Regions from separate parts of the Bradyrhizobium sp. LB11.1 genome, predicted to be linked through region 3. Evidence: predicted binding sites of a transcription regulator. Region 3 holds the regulator's gene; each other region holds the start of a gene.

Region 1 (4,903 bases), on a different contig from region 3:
CGCGGCGATTTCGGCTTCATCATCGACTGACACGAACGGTTTGGGGACCGGGGCAAGAAACTGGACAAGACAGGGGCAAGAGGGGACCGGGCGATGACGAAGACAACCGATCGACGTCGCAATTTGCGCATTGCGCTCGCGCTGACGGGGCTCTCCGTCATGCTGGGAGCCTGCAACACCACGGGCGAGGTCCTCACCACCCAGACGGTGCCGACCGACTATCGCATGCGTCACCCGATCGCGGTGCAGGAAGGCAAGCGCTCGATCGTGATCTTCGTCGGCAAGGCGCGCGGCGGCCTTTCGGCCGCGCAGCACGCTGACGTGAAGGGCATCGCCCAGGACTGGGTGCGCGAAGGCACCGGCTCCGTCGTCGTCGACGTGCCCATCGACACCGCGAACTCGCGCGCCGCGGCGGCGACCTATCACGAGATCCGGACCGTGCTCGGCAGCGGCGGCGTACCGTCGCGCGCCATCGTCCAGCATCCCTATCGTCCCGAAGATCCCGCCCTGCTGCCGACCATCCGGCTGAGCTATTCCAAGATCGCGGCGGTGGCCGGTCCCTGCGGGCTGTGGCCCGAGGACATGGGACCGTCGATCCTGGACCCCGGCTACAACGAGAACCGGCCTTACTTCAATCTCGGCTGCGCCACCCAGCGCAATCTTGCCGCGATGATCGACAACCCCGCCGACCTCGAGCAACCGCGCGCGGAGACGCCGGCCTACACCGCACGACGCGACATCGCCTTCGACCGCTACCGCAAGGGCAATGCGACCACGACCATGTATCCCGAGGCTGACAAGGCCAAACTCAGCGACACAGGCAAATGACAAACGTCCACGACGAAGAGGCGGACGACCCGCAGCACCCCGAGGAACACATTGCGCCGGTTCCGCGTATCTCGGTGCAGGCCTTTTGCGAGACCGAGCAGACGCTCGCTGCGATGACGGCGGCCGGGCAGGATCGCCGTCTCGGCAAAGCGCATCTCACCGCCAGGAGCGGCGGCCTCGCCGCGGCGATCGAAATCTATGACACGATGCCGACGCCGAACGTCATCGTGATCGAATCCGACGGCACGCGCGACATCCTCGAAGGGCTCGACGACCTCGCCGGCGTCTGCGATCCCGGCACCCGCGTCGTCGTGATCGGCAATCCGAACGACACCGCGCCCTATCGCGAGCTGGTGCGTCGCGGCGTCAACGACTACGTGGTTGGGCCGGTCGAGACCCTCGACGTCGTGCGCTCGATCTGCAGCCTGTTCTCGGCTTCCGAGGCCATCATCACCGGCCGGGTCATCGCAGTGGTCGGCGCCAAGGGCGGCGTCGGCGCCTCCACCGTCGCGCACAACGTGGCCTGGACCATCGCGCGCGACCTCGCGCTCGATTCCGTCGTGATCGATCTCGACCTCGCCTTCGGCACCGCCGGCCTCGACTACAACCAGGATCCGGCGCAGGGCATCGCGAACGCGGTGCTGTCGCAGGATCGGCCTGATACGGCGCTGATGGAGCGCCTGCTCTCCAAATGTACCGAGCGCCTCAGCCTGCTTGCTGCACCCGCCACACTTGATCGCGTCTACGATTTCGGTGCGGAAGCGTTCGATGCGATTTTCGATACGCTGCGCATGACCACGCCCTGCATCGTGCTCGACGTGCCGCATCAATGGTCGGCGTGGACCAAGCGCGCGCTGGTCAACGCCGACGACATCGTCATCGTGGCCGAGCCGGATCTCGCCAATTTGCGCAACACCAAGAACATGCTGACTGTGCTCAAGGCGGCGCGGCCGAACGACCGGCCGCCGCTCTACTGCATCAACCAGGTCGGCATGCACAAGCGCGCCGAGATCGACGTCAAATCCTTTGCCAAGACCATGGAAAGTCAGCCGCTCGCGGTGATCCCGTTCGATTCAAAGCTGTTCTCGACTGCGGCCAATAACGGCCAGATGATCGCGGAAGTCTCCAAGAGCCACCGCACCACCGAGCTGTTCCAGAACATGGCCAACCGCCTCGCCGGGCGCGGCGAGGTGAAAAAGCCGAAGCGTTCGCTGCTCGGACCGCTGCTGAAGAAGCTGAAGGGCAGGACGGGACGCGGATCCGCTCCGCATCGCAAGGCGTCGTAAGGGCGAGAGCGTTTTTGCGCGAGCTGGACTCTCGGCGGCCGGTTACTTCTCCGCCCGCTGCCGCTGCTTCTTCGACAGCAGCTGGCGCAGCGCCGTGACCTTTGCCGCCGCCTGATCCGGCGGCAGATCGGCCTTCACGATAGTCTCTGCCTCGGCCTCGCGGCCCTGCAATCCCAGCACGAGCGCAAAATTGGCGCGGACCCGCGCATCGTTCTGATTGCGCTGATAAGCGCGGCCGAGCACCTGTTCGGCCTTCGGCAGATTGTTTTGCAGCATGTAGGATAGGCCCAGATTGGACAGCACGGTCGGCTCGTCGGGCACGATCTTCAGCGCGGTCGCATAATATTGCTGCGCTTCCTCGTTGCGGCCGAGTTGATCGAGCGCCGCGCCCTGCGCCGACAGGATGTGCCAGTCCGGATCTTCGGGCGTATGCGCGCGGCTGAGCACGTCGAAGGCCTGCTGGAAATTGCCGTTGTCGGCGAGCGCGCGGCCATAGCCGGCGAGCAGCGCCTTGTTGCTGGGATGGGCAAGCACGGCCTGCTCCATCACGGCGACCGCCTGGGCGCGCTGGCCGGTCTGGCGCAGCGCCTTGCCGTAGTCGAGGGCGATGGCGGGATCGCTGGGCTTGGCGCGATAGCGCTCGCGTAGGCCGTCCATGTCCGGCCTGGCGTCGGCCGTGGCCGCGGGGTCGGATTTGCCGCCGGTGCCAAGCGCGCCGGTCACGTCCTCCAGGCTCGTGGTCTGGCAACCACCGAGGGCAAGCACCGCGAGCGCGGGAAGCAGGAATCTCGCCGGGAAAGAGGCAAGGGACGAACGCTTGGACATACTCTGATCACCGCCGGCGGACTGATCAGAGATGCTTTGCCGATTAACGCTAAATTCCCGTTAAGGAAGCGCGCCTCGGGACTCAATTGTTAGCGCATGATCTTTTTGAAAACCGCTTCACAGTTTCCGGATCACGCGCGCTCAGTCGGTGAATTCCGCACCAAACTCGCAACCGATGCGCCAGCGCAGGCGGCATTGGCGGGAATAGTCGGGGGCGAAGATGATGGTGAATTGCGGCGGCAATTCCAGGAACTCCGCCACGACCTTCACGCCACCATCCGAGATATCCGTGATCGTGCAATCCCGCGGCAGCGATCCGGCGCCAAGATGAATCTTGGCAAGCCGGGTGCACATCCGACGTTCGCTCTTCCGGCGATTTGCAAGCATTTGAATTGTTCACCCGTTAGAGCACGGCCCATCCCGCACCTCTAGGAGTAGCGGACATTCGTTGGAATGTGCTGAGGAGAGCCGGTCGCATTCGAGGCGTAGTGTCCGCACCCCGTTTACGATTGGTTAGGGCTCGCGGCGCCGCCATCATCGTTCCCGTATTGTTCTTGTCAGGGCGATCCCGGTCTGCTACCCCTAATTGTGCGAGGGGGCAGCATGGTTCAGCGGGTTTCGACAGTCGCCTTTGAGGGGATCGAGGCTCGTGCGGTCGACGTACAGGTCCAGGTCGCACCGGGCCTGCCGGCGTTCGCCATTGTCGGCCTTCCAGACAAGGCGGTGTCGGAGGCGCGCGAGCGGGTCCGGTCGGCGCTGATCGCCTCGGGGCTTGCGCTGCCGGCGCGGCGGATCATCGTCAATCTCGCCCCCGCCGACCTGCCCAAGGAAGGCAGCCATTACGACCTGCCGATCGCGCTTGGGCTGATGGCGGCGATCGGTGCGATCCCGCCGGATGCGCTGACGGGTTTCACCGTGCTTGGCGAGCTTGGCCTCGACGGCTCGATCGCGCCCGTGGCCGGCGTTCTGCCCGCCGCGATCGGTGCCAATGTGCGCGAGGAAGGCCTGATCTGCCCGGCGGCCTGCGGCTCGGAAGCGGCGTGGGCGAGCCCGGATATCCAGATCGTCGCCGCACATTCGCTGATTCAGATCGCCAATCATTTCAAGGGCACGCAGGTGCTGTCGCGGCCCGTGCCGAAGGTGCATGAGGCGGCAGCCTCCCTGCTCGATTTGCGCGACATCAAGGGCCAGGAGAGCGCCAAGCGGGCGCTGGAAATCGCGGCCGCCGGCGGACATCACCTCCTGATGGTCGGCGCGCCCGGTGCAGGCAAATCGATGCTGGCGGCGCGTCTGCCCTCGATCCTGCCGCCGCTGTCGCCGGGTGAACTGCTTGAGGTCTCGATGATCGCCTCCGTCGCCGGCGAGATCAAAGGCGGCGCGTTGACCTCGCAGCGGCCGTTTCGCTCGCCGCATCATTCCGCCAGCATGCCTGCGCTCACCGGCGGCGGCATGCGCGCAAAGCCCGGCGAGATTTCGCTGGCGCATCAGGGCGTGCTGTTCCTCGATGAGCTGCCCGAGTTCGATCCGCGCGTGCTGGATTCGCTGCGCCAGCCGCTGGAGAACGGTGAGGTCTCGGTCTCCCGCGCCAACCACCGCGTGACTTATCCCGCGCGCTTCATGCTGATCGCGGCGATGAACCCGTGCCGCTGCGGCCATGCATTCGAGCCGGGCTATGCCTGCAAGCGCGGGCGCATCGACCGCTGCACCGGCGACTACCAGGCCCGCATCTCCGGCCCGCTGATGGACCGCATCGATCTGCGGATCGAGGTTCCGGCCGTGACCGCGGCGGATCTGATCCTGCCGCCGCCGGCGGAAGGCTCGGCCGAGGTCGCCGCACGCGTCGCGGCGGCGCGCGACATCCAGCTTGCGCGCTACGCGGATGCCGGTCTGCCGCAGGTTCGCACCAATGCCGAGGCGCCGGCGTCCGTGCTCGAAGACATCGCCAAGCCGGACGCGCAGGGACA
Region 2 (4,903 bases), on a different contig from region 3:
GTGCGGCAACATGCATCGCATCGGCATCGAGCCGGCGCGGCACTCGCCAGGCATGGCCGATGTCGAGTGCGAGATTGGCGCGGGTATTGATGATGCGATAGCGGTAGTGACGTTTGATCGCGGAGAAGCGCGCCTCGAACGTGTCAGGGACGATCTCCGCCTCCAGCACCGCCACCGGATGCGGGCGCAGATGCGCGTTGAGGCCATCGCGAAAACGGCCCTGCGGAAACTGCTTGTCGATATCGACATGCGCGACCTGGCCACGCGCATGCACGCCGGCATCGGTGCGGCCCGCACCATGCACCCGCACATCCGCGCCGGTCATCGCCTTCACCGCGGCTTCCAGCGCGCCCTGCACCGACGGCAAGGTCTCCTGCACCTGCCAGCCGAAGAACGGCGCGCCGTCATATTCGATGGTGAGCTTGTAGCGGGGCATCTCAATCCGGGTGGTGTCATCGCCCGGCTTGACCGGGCGATCCAGTACGCCGAGACATCTCCGTTAAGCCGAGAAGCCTCGGCGTACTGGATACCCCGCCTTCGCGGGGTATGACAGCGTTAGGTGAATTTGGCGCCTGCCTTCACAGGCACGCCGCGCAAGAAATCGGTGGCCTGCATCCGGGCCTTGCCCTCACGCTGAAGCTCGAGGATTCGGATCGCGCCCTCGCCGCAGGCGATCGTGAGCTGATCGTCGAGCACCTCGCCCGGCCCACCCGAGCCTTTCGCGAGCTCGCAGCGCAGAATCTTCACGCGCGCATTTTCGCTGACGCCGACCAGTTCGGCCCAGGCGCCCGGAAATGGCGACAGACCGTGAACATGGCGCAGCACCTCGCGCGCGGGCTTGCTCCAATCGATTCGCGCTTCGGCCTTGTCGATCTTGGCAGCATAAGTGACGCCGTCCTCGCTTTGCTTCTTCAGCTGAAGCCCACCGCGATGGAGCGCGGCCATCGCGCGCACCATCAGATCGGCGCCGAGGCGGGAGAGGCGATCATGCAGGTCGACCGCGGTCATGGTGTCCGTGATCGCGAGACGCTCGGCCATGGCGACGTCGCCGGTATCGAGGCCGACATCCATCTTCATCACCATCACGCCGCTCTCGGCATCGCCTGCCATGATCGCGCGGTTGATAGGAGCTGCGCCGCGCCAGCGCGGCAGCAGCGAGGCATGCAGATTGTAGCAGCCGAGTTTCGGTGCATCGAGAATCGCCTGCGGCAGGATCATGCCGTAGGCGACGACGACGGCGGCATCGGCGTCAAAGGCACTGAACTCGTCGAGTGCTTCCTGCGTCCTCAGCGTCTTTGGCGTCAACACCGGCACGCCGAGTTTTCGCGCGGCCTCTTCAACCGGCGTCGGCTGCAATTGCAGGCCGCGGCGGCCGCCGGGCTTCGGCGCTCGGGTGTAAACGGCCACGATCTCGTGGCCGTGCGCGACGAGCTCAAGCAGCGTCGGCACGGAGAAATCGGGCGTGCCCATGAAGATCAGGCGGAGGGGCATGACGGAGAACCTTACTCCCCCCGCTTGGCGGCTTTCTCGAACTTCTTGATCACGCGGTCTCGCTTGAGCTTCGACAGATAGTCGACGAACAGCACGCCGTTGAGATGGTCGATCTCGTGCTGGATGCAGGTGGCGTAGAGACCTCCCGCGTCCTCCTCGTGCACCTTGCCGTCCAAATCAGTAAAGCGCACGCGGACTTTCGCAGGCCGCTCGACCTCCTCGTAATATTCGGGGATCGACAGGCAGCCTTCCTCATAGACCGACAGGTCCTCGGAGGACGCGATGATCTCGGGATTGATGAAGACGCGCGGCTCCGGCTTGGTCTCGCCTTCCTGGTCGGGCTTGGCGAGATCCATGGTGATCAGCCGCAGCGGCTGCGCGATCTGGATCGCCGCGAGCCCAATGCCGGGCGCGTCGTACATGGTCTCGAACATGTCGTCGGCAAGCTTGCGGATCTCCGGCGTGACCTTCTCGATCGGCTTGGAGACCAGACGCAGCTGCTTGTCGGGCAGGATGATGATTTCTCTGAGGGCCATGGCCGCGATTTAAGCCGCATGCCGGATGCGGTCAATGCGGCTCGGAACCCCGTTGACGCTCCGGTAACCATAAAACTTCAGGTTTCGGTAACCATAAAAATTAGGGGCCGTTAACCGCCGACGTTCCCTCTTCGTTCGCCAAGACGCGCGAATCGGTTAGAAGAGCAGCCATGAACGAGATCATTTTCATGTTGGGCGACTGGCCGGTGCGCATGATCGATGTGCTGATCGGCTTCGGCGCCCTCGTCCTCATCCTGCTGGTGGTGATTGCCGTCGTGATCGCGCGATCGGGGCGGCGCGGTGCGGAACTCGCGATGGCGAACGCCATCCGCGCCGACGAGCTCGAGGAGCGCCTGAGCCAGGTGCTGCACGCCCAGAGCGAAGCCTCCGGCCGGGCCGACGCCATGACCCAGGCATTGGCCGGCCGCCAGGCCGAGATGGCGCGGGCGGTCAACGAGCGGCTGGATTCGGTGACCCATCGCGTCGGCCAGTCGATGGAGCATTCGACCCGCAACACCATGGAAAGCCTGCGCGCACTGCACGAGCGGCTCGGCATCATCGACAGCGCGCACAAGAACCTCACCGACCTCACCACGCAGGTGACGACCCTGCGCGACGTGCTCGCCAACAAGCAGTCGCGCGGCGCCTTCGGCCAGGCGCGGATGGAGGCGATCGTCCAGGACGGCCTGCCGAAGGGGGCTTACGAATTCCAGTTCACGCTCTCGACCGGCAAGCGTCCGGACTGCGTCGTGTTCCTGCCCGACCAGCGCCCGCTCTGCATCGACGCGAAATTCCCGCTCGAAGCGATGACCGCTCTGCACGACGCCCGCACCGACGAGGAGAAGCGCGTCGCCACGCAGCGGCTGCGCGGCGACGTGATGAAGCATGTCAGCGACATCGCCGAAAAATACCTTGTCACCGGCGAGACCCAGGAGATGGCGCTGATGTTCGTGCCGTCGGAATCGGTCTACGCCGAAATCCATGACGGTTTCGACGACGTGATCCAGAAGGCCTATCGCGCCAAGGTCGTGCTGGTGTCGCCCTCCTTGCTGATGCTCGCGATTCAGGTGATGCAGCAGATCATGAAGGACGCGCGCATGCGCGATGCCGCCGACCAGATCCAGACCGAAGTGATCAAGCTCGGCGACGATCTCGGCCGCCTGCGCGACCGCGTGCTGAAATTGCAAAAGCACTTTGCCGACGCGAACGAGGACGTCCGCCAGATCCTGATCTCCGCCGACAAGATCGAAAAGCGCGCCGGGAGAATCGAGGAGCTCGATTTCAGCAAGACCGACGCACCCACGGACGGCCCGCGGCTGGTGGCGGGGGCGCCGGAGCTGTTTCCAAGGAAGCTCCAGGCGGGGGAGTGACGTTCTCCCCAGTTCCGGTACGCTGCCGCTCCAATTTCGCTGTCGTCGCCCGGCTTGACCGGGCGACCCAGTATCCCAGAGGCGGCAGATGGGTGAACGCCACTATTACGTCTACATTCTCGCCAGCAAGATCGGCGGCACACTCTATGTCGGTGTGACGAACGATCTCATCCGCCGGGTCGCGGAGCACAAGTTGAAGCTCATCGAAAGCTTCACGAAGGAATACGGCGTCGTAAGGCTCGTCTACTTCGAACAATTCGATGATCCCGAGAATGCGATCAAGCGGGAGAAGCGGCTGAAGAAGTGGAAGCGCGATTGGAAGATCGCGCTGATCGAGAGGGACAATCCGAACTGGAACGATCTCTATTCCGGGATCGCGGGTCCTCCATAATTTCGGCCTCTGGAATACTGGGTCGCCCGGTCGAGCCGGGCGACGACACCTCGTTTGTAGCCGGAACGACGCCTCCCATGTGATCCCCAGAATCTGCTAACACCTCCCCATGACCGCACCCGACGCGACCTCCCCTGCCGCGACCTCCACCCCTGCGACCTCCTGGCGCGACAGTCTGGCCGTCTACCTGCAGCCGCGGGTGCTGATCGTGCTGTTCCTCGGCTTCTCGTCCGGGCTGCCGCTGGCGCTGTCGGGCTCGACGCTGCTGGTGTGGATGCGCGAGGCGGGCGTCGATCTCAAGACCATCGGGCTGTTTGCGCTGGTCGGCACGCCTTACACGCTGAAATTTCTGTGGGCGCCGCTGGTGGACGCGCTGCATGTGCCGCTGTTCACGCGCGCCTTCGGGCGGCGGCGCGGCTGGCTGCTGTTCTCGCAATTGCTGCTGATCATCGCGATCCTGCTGCTGGCGATGACCGACCCCGGACGCTCGCCGTTCTATGTCGCGCTGGGCGCACTGCTGGTGGCGGCAACATCCTCCACGCAGGATATCGTAGTCGATGCCTTTCGCGTCGAGAGCCTGCCCGAGAGCGAGCAGGCCGCCGGCATGGCCGCCTATGTCGCCGCCTATCGCGTCGGCATGCTGGTCTCGACCGCGGGCGCGCTGTTCATCGTCTCCGGCTTCGAGGGGACCGGCATTCCGCGCCCGTCGGCCTGGATGTGGGGCTATGTGGTGATGGCGGCGATGGTGCTGATCGGGACGATCACGGCATTGGCCGCGACCGAGCCCGAGCAATCGGTGCAGGCGGAAGCGGTGACGCAAGAGGAGACCGCGTTCACGCGGGTTCTGCACGCAGCGATCGGCGCGTTCTCGGAGTTCCTGTCGCGGAAGGACGCGTTCGCCGCGCTCGCTTTCGTCGTGCTGTTCAAGTTCACCGATGCGTTCTCGGGCACCATGACCGCGCCGTTCGTGATCGATCTCGGCTTCACCCGCAACGACTATGCGGCGATCGTGAAGGGCGTCGGCTTGGCTGCGACCTTGATCGGCGGTTTTGCCGGCGGTTTTGTCGCGCGGCGTTACTCGCTGGCAACATCGCTCTTGATCGGCGGCGTGATGC
Region 3 (4,903 bases):
GTCGGCGACCACGATCTGGTGCAGCAGGCACTAAGAGCCGAAGGCATCTCGATGGCGTTCTGGAAGATCGCCATGCGGCCGGGCAAGCCGATGATGAATGGGCAGCTCGGGGCGATGCGGGTGATCGGCCTGCCCGGCAATCCCGTGTCATCCTACGTTTGTGGGTTCCTGTTCCTGGTGCCGCTGATTCGCGCGCTGTCGGGCCGTTCGGTCGTTCACCATCGCCGCGAACACGCGGTGCTCGGCCGCGACGTCGGCGCCAACGACCAGCGCGAGGACTATCTTCGCGCGCGCCTCGATGTGCGTGATGACGGCACGCTGGTAGCGCATCCCGTCAATCACCAGGACTCCTCGCTGCTTGCGAATCTCGCTGCGGCACAGGCACTTCTCGTGCGCGCGCCGTTCGCGCCGAAAGCCGAAGCCGGCACGCCTTGCGAGGTGCTGCGACTGCCCGTCTGACCGCTGTGTTCGCGTGCGCTCCGCGAACTTAAGCGCGTTCACGGTAAATTAAGCAGTTGCGGAACATGTATCGAACATATAGTGTCCGTTCATGATTTGTTTCGAGCATGTAGCGGCTTATTGCTGAATTCAGCGTCTCGGAATCGGACGACATCAACCGGGGGATTTTGGTCGAGATGTTAACGCGCAAACAATACGAGCTCCTGCGGTTCATCAGCGAGCGGCTGAAGGAAAGCGGCGTGCCGCCCTCCTTCGACGAGATGAAAGATGCGCTCGATCTGCGCTCGAAGTCAGGCATCCATCGTCTGATCACTGCGCTCGAGGAGCGCGGCTTCATCCGCCGCCTGCCCAACCGCGCTCGCGCCATTGAAGTGATCAAGCTGCCTGAGCTCCAGGCCGCCGCCGGCAGCCGCCGCGGCTTCACGCCGAGCGTGATCGAGGGCAATCTCGGCAAGGTGCGAACGACCTCCAGCCTGCCCGCCGACGAAGGCGAGCGTCCCGTCGCGGTGCCCGTGATGGGCCGGATCGCGGCCGGTACACCGATCGAGGCCTTGCAGACCCGGAGCCACACCATCAGCGTCCCGCCGGACATGCTGGGCTCGGGCGAGCACTACGCGCTCGAGGTGCGCGGCGATTCGATGGTGGACGCCGGCATTCTTGACGGCGACATGGCGCTGATCCAGCGCAACGAGAGCTGCGACACCGGCGATATCGTGGTCGCCCTGATCGACGACGAGGAGGCAACCTTGAAGCGCTTCCGCCGCCGAGGCGCCTCTATCGCGCTCGAGCCGGCGAATTCAGCTTACGAGGTCCGCATCCTTCCACCCAACCGGGTGAAGATCCAGGGTAAGCTCATCGGGCTTTATCGCAAATACTGAGGCGGTTGCGCCCTGCCGGCGGCAGGCCGCGCGTCAACAATTCGAGCGGACGATTGTCCGCTCCGGCTGGATAGTCTTTCTGGTTTCGCACAGATTATCCGGCCACCTCTCCGGCGCGACATCCTCGGCACGCCGCAACGAAGCACCGATCGCTTCGCAGGGCTTTGCGAGACCGAGGAGACAACCATGCGCAAGATCATTTTGGGCGCCGTCACAATGGCGCTGATCGCAGCATCAGCGTCACAAGCTTTCGCGTCGCAGCCAAAGCATCACGCCCGCAGGGCGTCGCGGGCCACGTGCGAACAATTCCGCGGTGCCCGCAATGCCGCCGAACAGCAGACGCAGCCGACCTGGCAATATTCAGGCTGGTCGGCACCGGCCGACTGCTGACGGAGAGCCTCGAAGAATGCGCAAGCGCAGGCTTTGTTCCTCCTGCATTTGAAAAAGAAAATGTGATGGCAAGCTGCGGACCCGAGCCGCAGATTTGCCCACAACCAAGCAGACGCTTGCAGGCTTCCACTCTGATAGAGGCCTGCGCCTCCGAGACAGAGGCGCGGGTTGCTATCCTGATTGAGGAGCACCCGATGTGTGACTACAGCCTGCATGCCGTCGCGACGCGTCCCGCAGAAGTCGGCGAGACGATCGTCGCGACAACGTTCCGCGGCACCTCGACGCGCGGCTTCGCTTCCGAAGCCGACATGTCGGTCGCGGTCTGCCTGCTGCCGGGAACGGAGCTCGCCTTCGCCGACAACGTCCGCTACGACAATCGCTGGATCTGGACGCGCACCATCAGCTCCCGCGTCGGCAAGTTCGGCAAGGTCGATCCGCACATTCCGGATCGCCATCACGACGCGATCGAATTCCCCGACGGCAAATACGTGCTGGTGACACAGCTGGTCGAAGGCCAGCGCGCGACCGTGCTGCAGCTGCCCGTGACCCAGCCGCTCGGCGAGCGCGGGCACAAGCCGCAGATCACCGCTGACAGTCGCCCGACGCCGCCGCGTCTGCCAATCGCTTGAAGCGTGGATCTCAATCCTCGGCCTGAAGGTCGGCCTCCGATGGCGTTGCGTCTTTGGAGCGCGGAGCCGCCGATCGTGGCATGAGGGCCAGTCCGGACTCTCCATCGCCGGCAGCTGCCGGCGACCAGGGTCGGCTTGTGCCCTTCGCTCTCACCGCCGCGATCGCAAAGCCGCCGCCACGCCGTGTCAGCGCGAGCGCGCCCTGGCTCACCAGACGCGGCCGATCCACCACCATCGCGGCGCAATCCGGCGGCGCCGGCCGGGCCGTCACGACCAGTGCAGCACGGCTGCAATCATCTGCCAGCGCGTCGATACGCAGTGCCAGCGCAATCATGCGGCCGTCGGGGAGCGGCGTCACGCAGCCGGACTCGTCGCACGACACGCCTTCGCTCAGCGAGGCGCTGCCCGCATCGCGCGGGTCGGCGTCCGCCGCGAGCCACTCCTTGAGCAGGAAATTGTCCTTGCTCGTCCTGATCAGATGCAGCTGCCCGTCCCTGCCCCGCACCGCGACGGCGTGGCCGTCGCCGGCAATGAGAATGTCGGGCTGCCGGACCGACAGACCCCAGATCGTTGCCGCCACCAGCACGCATGCGCCGGCCCAGCGTAGCGGCGTGCGCAACAGGCCCATCAGGATGAGCCCCAGGCTTGCCGCGACCAGCGGCGCAGTGCCGAAGGCGCCGACGTGGCCGATAGCACCCGGCAACGCCGCCACCCAGCGGGTGACCACGATCATCCAGTCGATGCCGATCCCCATCAACCACCAAAACACGCCGTCGAGCCCGAACGGCGCCGCGAGCAATCCCAACAGCCCGGCCGGCATCACCAGCGCCGAGACCACCGGCATCGCCCCGAGATTGGCGAGCACGCCGTAGGGCGTGACGCGATGAAAATGGAAAGCGGCATAGGGCGTCGTTGCAAGCCCCGCGATCATCGAGGCCATGAACAACATCGCGATCTCGCGGCCGCCCCATAGCGCGATCCGCGCAGTCGTCGAATGATCGGGTGATGCGAACAAGTTCGGCATGCCGATCTGCACCAGCGCGACGAGCCCAAGCGTCGCCGCGAACGACATCTGGAAGCTCGGGTGCACCAGCGCTTCCGGCGCGACCGCGAGCACGATCAGCGCTGCCACCGCCAGGGTGCGGAACGTGATGGCGCGGCGATCGACCATCACCGCGATCAGCACCACCGCGGTCATGAAAAACGACCTTTGCGTCGCAACCTCCGCGCCCGAGAGCAGCAAATAGAATGCGGACGCGAGCAGCGCCGCGGCGGCGGACCATTTCTTGATGGGAAAGCCAACCGCCAGTCCCGGGATCAGCGCCAGCAGCGCGCGGACCGCAAAGAAGACAACGCCCGCGACGACGGCCATGTGATAGCCGGAGATCGACAGAACGTGGCCGAGGCCGGAGATGAACATCGCGTCATTGACGGGCGTGGTGATCGCATCCCGACGGCCAGTCAGCAGCGCGGTCGCGATCGCGCGGTTGTCGCCGTCGAGCGTGGCGCGAATGCGCGCGTCGATCGCATCGCGCAAGCCCTGCATGACCGCGGCATAGCGCAACTGCACGCCGCCGGCGTCAGGCGGTGCGATAGAAGTGATGGCCCCCATCGCGAAGCCGGAGGCGCCGATGCCCTGGAAAAACATATCGCGCGAGAAATCGTAGCTGCCCGGCCGCAATGGCGCGAGCGGCGGCATCAGCCGCGCCTTCAGCTGCACGAAGCTGCCGACGTCGGGCGCCGTCCCCTTGCGCACGGAGAGGCGGACGCGCTCCAGCTTCACATCGCTGCGCTGCGCGTCCATGGCGGTGACGCGCAGCACGAAACGGTCGGTGCGTTCGCGGATGTCGCGAGTCTCGACGAAGCCCGACAGCGTCACGGAATAAAGCGGCTTTGCGAGCACCGTGTGCGCGATACGCGCCGTCTTCCAGGTTGCGATGGCAAAACCGGCCGCGACCGCCGCGATCATGATCGCCGGCGCAAACCACCGGCTTCGCCGCAACAGCATGGCGCCGAACGCAAGCACGACCGCCGTCGCGGCAGCGACCCAAAGCACCGGCTCATGGTCAGCTGCGAAGTAGAGCGCGATGCCACAGCCGAAGGCGATGGGTACCCAAGGGAATAGTCGCCCCGCGCCGGCTTCGGCCTTTGCCCATTCGCGGAGCGTTCCAACGATGGCGGGCCAAACGCCAAAGCCTGTCGGCACGAAGCCGCCGGCCGACGCGGTCCGGCCTGTCGTCGGCCAGGTCCCTGCGATCGGCGCGCCGACGACACCCTGCGAGGCACGCGGTGGCCGGCCCTGCTCCGCCATTCCCAACACCCTGCGATACGCGACGAGCGCAGAGGCTACTGGAACGTGCAGGCCGCCGAATAGCGGTACGGATCAGGAACGAACGGGCCGCAGCCTACTTTTCCTCTTCCATCGTCACCGCAACATCCGCCTTGGCCGACAGCCGGACCTTGTTGCCCTCGACACCGGCAACCAGCCCCTTGTCGATGAAATGGTGATGGCCCTTGTGGCTGCCCTCGCCGCTGTCCTTCTTGGTC

The links. Region 3 encodes LexA, which represses DNA repair genes until DNA is damaged. Its sites were predicted from a motif close to TGTTCNNNNTGTGTTCNG; they were not measured.
Region 1: ABIA96_RS22330 (YifB family Mg chelatase-like AAA ATPase) is a predicted target of LexA. The motif match lies at 3,478-3,495, and genes of this name have one in related genera.
Region 2: ABIA96_RS24100 (DNA recombination protein RmuC) is a predicted target of LexA. The motif match lies at 2,149-2,166, and genes of this name have one in related genera.

What each region holds. Positions count from the first base shown of each region.
Region 1 is NZ_JBEPTH010000008.1:244,204-249,106, reverse strand. Features, by position in the region: gene ABIA96_RS22355 (type II and III secretion system protein family protein) at 1-30, shown strand, start outside; gene ABIA96_RS22350 (CpaD family pilus assembly protein) at 94-828, shown strand; gene ABIA96_RS22345 (CpaE/TadZ family protein) at 825-2,114, shown strand; gene ABIA96_RS22340 (tetratricopeptide repeat protein) at 2,157-2,939, opposite strand; gene ABIA96_RS22335 (PilZ domain-containing protein) at 3,081-3,326, opposite strand; gene ABIA96_RS22330 (YifB family Mg chelatase-like AAA ATPase) at 3,543-4,903, shown strand, end outside.
Region 2 is NZ_JBEPTH010000009.1:261,351-266,253, reverse strand. Features, by position in the region: gene truA (tRNA pseudouridine(38-40) synthase TruA) at 1-436, opposite strand, end outside; gene fmt (methionyl-tRNA formyltransferase) at 556-1,491, opposite strand; gene def (peptide deformylase) at 1,503-2,027, opposite strand; gene ABIA96_RS24100 (DNA recombination protein RmuC) at 2,198-3,397, shown strand; gene ABIA96_RS24095 (GIY-YIG nuclease family protein) at 3,486-3,788, shown strand; gene ABIA96_RS24090 (AmpG family muropeptide MFS transporter) at 3,898-4,903, shown strand, end outside.
Region 3 is NZ_JBEPTH010000005.1:322,006-326,908, reverse strand. Features, by position in the region: gene ABIA96_RS15835 (molybdopterin molybdotransferase MoeA) at 1-459, shown strand, start outside; gene lexA (transcriptional repressor LexA) at 636-1,337, shown strand; gene ABIA96_RS15825 (hypothetical protein) at 1,524-1,727, shown strand; gene ABIA96_RS15820 (hypothetical protein) at 1,922-2,356, shown strand; gene ABIA96_RS15815 (ComEC/Rec2 family competence protein) at 2,367-4,667, opposite strand; gene ABIA96_RS15810 (DUF2171 domain-containing protein) at 4,762-4,903, opposite strand, start outside.